DNA from 2 places in the Salinibacillus aidingensis genome. Region 1 is predicted to be linked to the other one. Evidence: riboswitches for the same ligand, from Rfam matches in the RefSeq annotation. Region 1 holds a riboswitch; the other holds the start of a gene.
The links. Region 1 has a riboswitch for thiamine pyrophosphate ahead of thiT (energy-coupled thiamine transporter ThiT). Riboswitches for the same ligand answer to the same signal wherever they lie in the genome.
Positions count from the first base shown of each region.

Region 2: it holds a riboswitch for thiamine pyrophosphate, as region 1 does, so the genes downstream of both, thiM (hydroxyethylthiazole kinase) here and thiT (energy-coupled thiamine transporter ThiT) in region 1, are expected to answer to the same signal.

Region 1 is NZ_AP043759.1:171,957-175,385, reverse strand. It holds gene ilvE (branched-chain-amino-acid transaminase) at 1-298, opposite strand, end outside; gene thiT (energy-coupled thiamine transporter ThiT) at 781-1,365, opposite strand; TPP riboswitch at 1,494-1,598, opposite strand; gene ACZ5OK_RS01045 (serine hydrolase domain-containing protein) at 1,815-3,116, opposite strand; gene ACZ5OK_RS01040 (helix-turn-helix domain-containing protein) at 3,297-3,429, shown strand, end outside.
Region 2 is NZ_AP043759.1:1,156,076-1,159,504, reverse strand. It holds gene thiD (bifunctional hydroxymethylpyrimidine kinase/phosphomethylpyrimidine kinase) at 1-320, opposite strand, end outside; gene thiM (hydroxyethylthiazole kinase) at 307-1,122, opposite strand; TPP riboswitch at 1,214-1,325, opposite strand; gene ACZ5OK_RS06320 (C45 family peptidase) at 1,384-2,430, opposite strand; gene ACZ5OK_RS06315 (hypothetical protein) at 2,630-3,429, opposite strand, start outside.

The DNA.
Region 1 (3,429 bases):
TGCCTTTTCCGCGTGAGACCACAACTCGTATATAGGCATTTTCCAAGTTGTTTTTGCGAACCGTGTCCACAATAATCTGCTTAAATTCCTCCTTTGCATAAGGGATATCAAGCATGATTGAATGAGCTGATTCATAAAGACGATGAACGTGTGCATCAAGCTTAAACACATTTCCGCTGTAGACACGAATACCTTCAAATACCCCATCTCCATACAAAAAACCATGATCATAAACGGAAATGACGGCATCCTCTTTCCTCACATATTCGCCATTTAAATAAATCCACTGATCACCCATATACGTCACTCCTCTCTTTTCATATTTTATTGAACTGCATAAAAGCGTTAACGCGTTAAAGTATAAAATTTCAAAAATAACCCTTTTTTCAAATTCCTTCTTTTTGAAGTTTTAAAGGGCATTTATACTTAGCTTGCTATGGGTTTCATCATGTAGTTTTTTTAATATTGTCGATAATCATAACGCCATTTCATTTGGAGGTCAACCGGTAAAACAAAAAAATTCTGATAATTTTTATAAGTCAAATTTTTAGAAAACGCTTCCAATATTGATGCTGTTGTACTCCTTCCACCATTAGGTTTTTGCGCATTTTTTTGCCTCCTAATAGTCAGATGAAATATGCCCATATTTTAGAAAACACGGAAGGGATCTTTTGATAGGTACACTAAACATAAAAAATGACCATCCGTGGATGGTCATTTTTACATCGTCTGCTAATAAGCGCAAACAGAACCGGTCATCTAAAATAAATCACTTTTTAATTAAGCTTTTGCTATGGCAAAATACCTTTTAGGTAACGCAGGTATTAATAGAATTAATAGAATAATACAGAACAAAACAGAAATACTCATATAGGCACCATTATAGAGCAGTGAATAAATGACAACCGGCTGATCTCCTGCAAAGGAAGCAAAGAAGACAATCCCTGCCACAAAATGACATAAGAAACGGAGAAATCCTCCTATAATCGTGCCCATGATTACGAACGAAATCCACTTAACAGAATTCCCGCTGGTTATCCCTTGTTTCACCTGTTTTGCAAAAACCCCCGCAAAACCTACGAACGTAAACGCAAGGAAGTAGTCGATAAAACCTTGAACAGGATGATAAATCGAGGCACCTAATAATAGCTGTAATCCTCCAAACAGGAAGCCTGACAGAAGTCCCCCCTTGATACCCCATCTGAAAGCCATGATTAATACCGGAAGCATTCCAATCGATACGGATCCGCCCTGTGGCCAGAAACGTCCTGTTAAAAATTTGGACAGTTCATCAAATAATAATGCTAAAGCCGTGAAAATGGCGATTTCCACTACAAACAACACCTTTGACTGATTTGCCGCCATTTCATTATTCCTCCCCAATCAGATAATGAAAGTGAAGGTCGCCACGTCATACATGGATTTTTGCTCATAAAAAAAGCAAAGTATGGCGCAAGGACGCGCGATACTTTGCTTTGCCGTTCAAAACAAATTGTCCTTAACACCACAATCCCTACGCAAGTACTAACTTGACAGGTTCAAAGGGTCAAGAACGAAAACGCTCAATCTCAGCCGAACAGGCTCCCCTTTGTGGCAAACTCATTCACTTTGATTCTAATATACTACGTACGTTTCTGAAATACAACTAAAAAATCATAAAGTGAAACTTCCATCAGTGGTTTTTTTCCATTCCCCACTGATGGTTCGTTGAACTTATCAGGAATTTACTGGCCGATTATCCCCACTTAGTCTTGTTGGGGTACACTCAAGTCTTGAAGTGGGGGTATTACGGCCAGTTAATGCGTGATAAATTACTATTCTTTCAATAACATTCGCATTCCGAAAAATGCTGCCCAGCACCTATGATTTTTTATATAAAAATGAACGGGGATGTTGGAACCTTTTATAACGAGTGTTTGCTCATCAGATGGATATACAGAGTGGTCTTCACCATTTATATGAATCATCGGCTGATGGTTAACGATTTTAACAACCAGCAAATGACCTTCATCTGAAGAATAGGTACCCATCAGACTTTGCCATTGTGCTTCGGAAAGGGTGCTTTCAGGAAATTCCCCGTCCTTTTCCCCAATGGGTAATCCTAAAGCCGTATTCACCGCTTCTAACCAGATGTCCCCTGCTGGCAGATCAGATACATTAGATAATACCACAACCACCAATTCTTCCTCGGGTACAAAGCCAAAATGTGAGGATACTCCAGGCTGGCTTCCCCCATGCTCGACAAGCGTAAACCCATGGTAATCAGATGTTACATTAAGAGCATAACCATAATATTTGTTTTGACTGACCTTCGCATAAGGCTGATACATCTTTTTCACAGCCATCGGGGATAGCAGCTCCTCATCTCCAATTTTCCCATGATTAAGGAAAAAGTCACCATATTCCAATAAATCAAGGACCGTTGAACGTACACCCCCGCCAACTTCATAAATACCCAATGAAGGCCATTCTTCCTTCTGATGCTTCCGTTCCTCTTTATTATAGGAATAAGGTGTAGAGACCTGATTCATTTTATGGATTTCTTCAATACTAAGCGTCGTTCTGTTCATTTCCAACGGTCTCAGAATTTCCTCAGTAATAAATCGCCGAAAAAGCTTCCCTGAAGTCTTTTCAATAATCTCGCCCAGCAATAAAAACATGTCATTTGAATAACTGAAATATTCACCAGGATCACCTAAAATCGAATGATCCCCTCTCATTAAAAAGTTTTTTTCATCTTTAAAGCGATTTCTGTTCTCATCCCTTTTGACCGGCGCCAGTCCGGATGTGTGGCTTAATAGATGATGAATTTTTATCTGTCTCATATCCGATATTCCCTTTAGCTTGAAACCGGGGACATATTTTACAACCGGGTCATCAACGGACAGTAAGCCCTGTTCCTCCAGCATCATAATTGCCAGAGCTGTAAAGGATTTACTGATAGAGGCTGTTCCAAATAATGAGTTGCTGGTTACAGGTGATCGGGATTGTAAATCAAGCACACCAAACCCCTTCTGATAAATGACAACACCCCTTTTCAGTACGCCCACCGCTGTTCCCACGTGATGTTCTTTCTCCATACGCTCTATTAATCTTTTCTCGAATAACGACCACATGAACGTTAGCCCCCAACCTTGTTTTTGGAATCGTGTTTTGTTTCTCCATGACGTGGAAATAACAAATAATAGATTAGCTATTATTTGTATTGTATTAAAAATAATATACCAGTAAAATAGATATGGTATAATGTAATTACTTACCAAATAGTACTAAATTTTGATCTGGGAATGATGTGAATGTTTCAGGGAAAATTAATTAAGTATCATCGTACAAGGAAAAAGATGACGCAAAAGGAGCTTGCCACCGGTATATGCTCGGTTTCCTATTTAAGTAAAATAGAAAATGAAACCATCGAACCCAGCCAGGATG
Region 2 (3,429 bases), 980 kb from region 1:
ACTGGATCAACAACAAGATTCGGGAATTGATACTCCATAATTTTTTCACTCACCGCTTCAATCACTTCGCTTGAATGAAGCATGCCTGTTTTTACAGCATTCGTTCCAAGATCCTGACCAATGGCATCGATTTGATCGTTGATTCCTTCAATGGAAACCGGATATACCCCCTGTACTCCTAACGTATTTTGAGCAGTTACTGCTGTTAATGCAGACATTCCATATACACCTAGTTCCTGGAATGTTTTCAAATCAGCCTGTATACCTGCTCCCCCTCCACTATCAGAACCCGCAATGGTTAAGGCTTTAGATACGTTCATGGTGTCCCTCCTCTGTCAGATGTTGTATTTTTGCTAAGGATTCATCACTCTCTGTAAGTTTAGCCAGTTCATTTAAGAATTCCATTTGAAAGCGTCCAGGTTCATTCCAGGCACATTTTTCAGCTGCTTTCTCTGCCGCAATTCCATAAAAAGAAACACCGGCAGTAGCAGTTCCGACAATATCCCCGTCAACAGCAAGGAATGCACCAAGAACAGATGATAATAAGCACCCTGTTCCGGTCACTTGAGTAAGCAGCGGGTCACCATTTAAAACGGTACAGGTTCCCTTCCCATCTGAAATTACATCTGTTTCCCCTGTAATCACCACTGTACATTCAAATAATTGGGCTGCCTTCTGTGCTAATTCAATCGTGTTGGCTTCGGTATCTCCTCCATCTACACCTTTCATCCTTATCTGTTCGCCTGCTATATTGGAAATTTCACCAGCATTCCCACGAACAAGGGTGACATCAATCTCTTCTAATATTCTTTTTGCTGTTTGGGTACGATATGTTGTTGCACCCGCACCAACAGGATCCAGCACAACTGGTACTCCATGATCGTTTGCGGATTTACCTGCAATCAGCATGGCATCGACCTGATCTTTCGTTAAGGTTCCAATATTTAATACCACGGATCCGGATATCCGGGCCATTTCTGCGACTTCCTCTTTTGCATAAGCCATAACTGGAGAAGCCCCCAGAGCATACAGACCATTAGCCGTAAAATTGGTCACCACAACATTTGTAATATTATGGACTAAAGGCTGTTTCTCTCTTAAACTTGTAAGCTTTTCAAACATTCCTTTTCCTCCTTAATATTCAGGGAGCCACGCGTAATTTTTATCCATAAAAAAAACAGGCCACTATGGACCTGGTTTGTCTGTCAGTATACTTATAAAGAAGCTACTTCCCTACGCTGGCATGATCCAGATCAGGTCCTGAGGGTCAAAAAGTCTTCACGCTTTTTTCTCAGCCTGCCACACAGGCTCCCCTAGTAGAATGTATTTGATTATATAGTTTCATTGTAAAACGTTCTTTGCGGGAAATCAATCAATAATGACTTACTCATGCATATTTAGAAAGGGTATATCCGGCTCCAGTTGACCTTTAACTTTTTTCACATTTACTCTTTCTCCCTTTAACCATTTAGAGAAATCAAAAATCACAGGGTAACGATCCGCCCCTATGGCAAAGGCTGCCTTCATGTCTTCGGGAAAATAAGCAGCTGTGTGAAGCGTACCTGCCCATGCATCATATTTGGAGGAAAAAACTCCTTGATCTGAATCATTCATCATTCTGAAGGCCTGATAACCATCTTCCAGCTCTTCTCCCTTTGAAAGGATGTTCATTTTTCTTTCCCGGGACTCATCGGTGCGGTACCGATTTTCCTCCGTTATTAATTCAAAATGATTGGTGCTTATATTTGATTTCCGATAGGATACGCTTCTGGGAGAGGCCTCAACCACAACACGTTTCCCTGTAGAATCCAGCAATACATAATTAAACGAGTGGCGATGTGGGAGCTCCTTTAAAACTTGAATCCCCTCCTCCACATTCGCACAGGTTTCTAAAATGATTCGACCAATCATATTGCAAATAAAGCCATCCTCACCCTTTTTTCGATGAACAAAATTATAGCCCATCACCAGTCCTTTTTCATTCATACCATCCATACGTCCGGTAATTTGCATCGCAGGACCAAGTGTCGCATAGCCACCATCTGTCGGCTGATACAGCATATACCTTCCTTCATAGGAAACCGGATGACTGTCGTAATTACGGATCAGATAATCCTTCCCGGTAAAAATTGAACAACCGCTCTTTCCATATTCTAAATAATAGCCACCAAATTCACGGAGAGCCTCCTCCATGTTCATTTCCAGAGCATCAGCAAGACCATAAATTTCTTCCAAAACTCCCGGAATAAAAGTTTTGATTGCCGAAATCACCTGATCCTGGTCAATCTTAAAATGACGCTCTTTTTTAGACCCGAGCTGCTTTTCTCTTTTCGATAAAATTGGAGAATGCTTTAACCATTCCCCTTGCTGATAGCCAAAATCATAATGACTTCCTCTATATTGAAATATGTCTGTATATACTTGTTTCAACATTTATCCCTCATCTAATAAACTTTAATTACTCTAGTAGTTTACTTAATCTAAGCTTATAAGAAAAAGATTTTGCCTGATGTAAATAAAGGAATATACGTCTAAACCTGTCAAAAACAGAAGAACAAAAAACAGGCTGCAACCTCACAGCCTTTTCAGAATATATGCAAATACGCTATGTCTTGGATTCTCTGATGGTTTAAAATATAATCCCTTCAATGTTCTCTGAATCTATCGTTTTAACCTGGTTATCATTATTAAAATACGCCATTCTTTTAATTGGATCATAACGAACAAAATGAGATACAGGTATAATAGTCCCATTTACGAACAGACGGCGAACTGGATAATTCGGGGGCAGTGATTTTAATAATTGAACATAGGGATGTTCGTCCTTATACAAATCATCAATTTCCTGAAGCCTTTCATCATAGGATTGGAGCCGATGATCTGTTTGATTTTGATAGTCCTGCACCTCTGTATTAATATCCTGGATCTGTTGATTGACGAGCTCCATTTCCCCCCACATCCTTTTCTCATGCTGTTTAAGGTGCTGTAAGGAATGATCCATTTCCTGATATTTTTTTCTGTGTTCTCGTCTCATCACCTGCTGGCTCGATTTCTGTTCCTGAAGCTGTTCCTGCAGCCGATCATTCATTTTTTCATTTCGCTCAAAACGATCCAAAAAATGGTGCTCATTTAGTTGCTGCTTTCGAATGAGCTGCGTTAATTTTCTGGAAAAGTCTTTTTTTGTCCTTTCCTCAAGCTCTGTAAGCTGACCTACTTCATTTTGTAACTTGATGTGATCTTTTACGGAATGATTTAATGTTCTTCTTAAAGAGAAAACATTTCCAGCTATTTGCTGTAAAAGATGGTGATAGTTCTTAATCGACTTCTTCAAATGATGGATTTCCTTTCTTTGATTTTCACGCTCCTCCTCTTCCATATTGTGACAAAATAAATGTTGGTTTACAGACTCATTGCCGATGGACTGCAAAA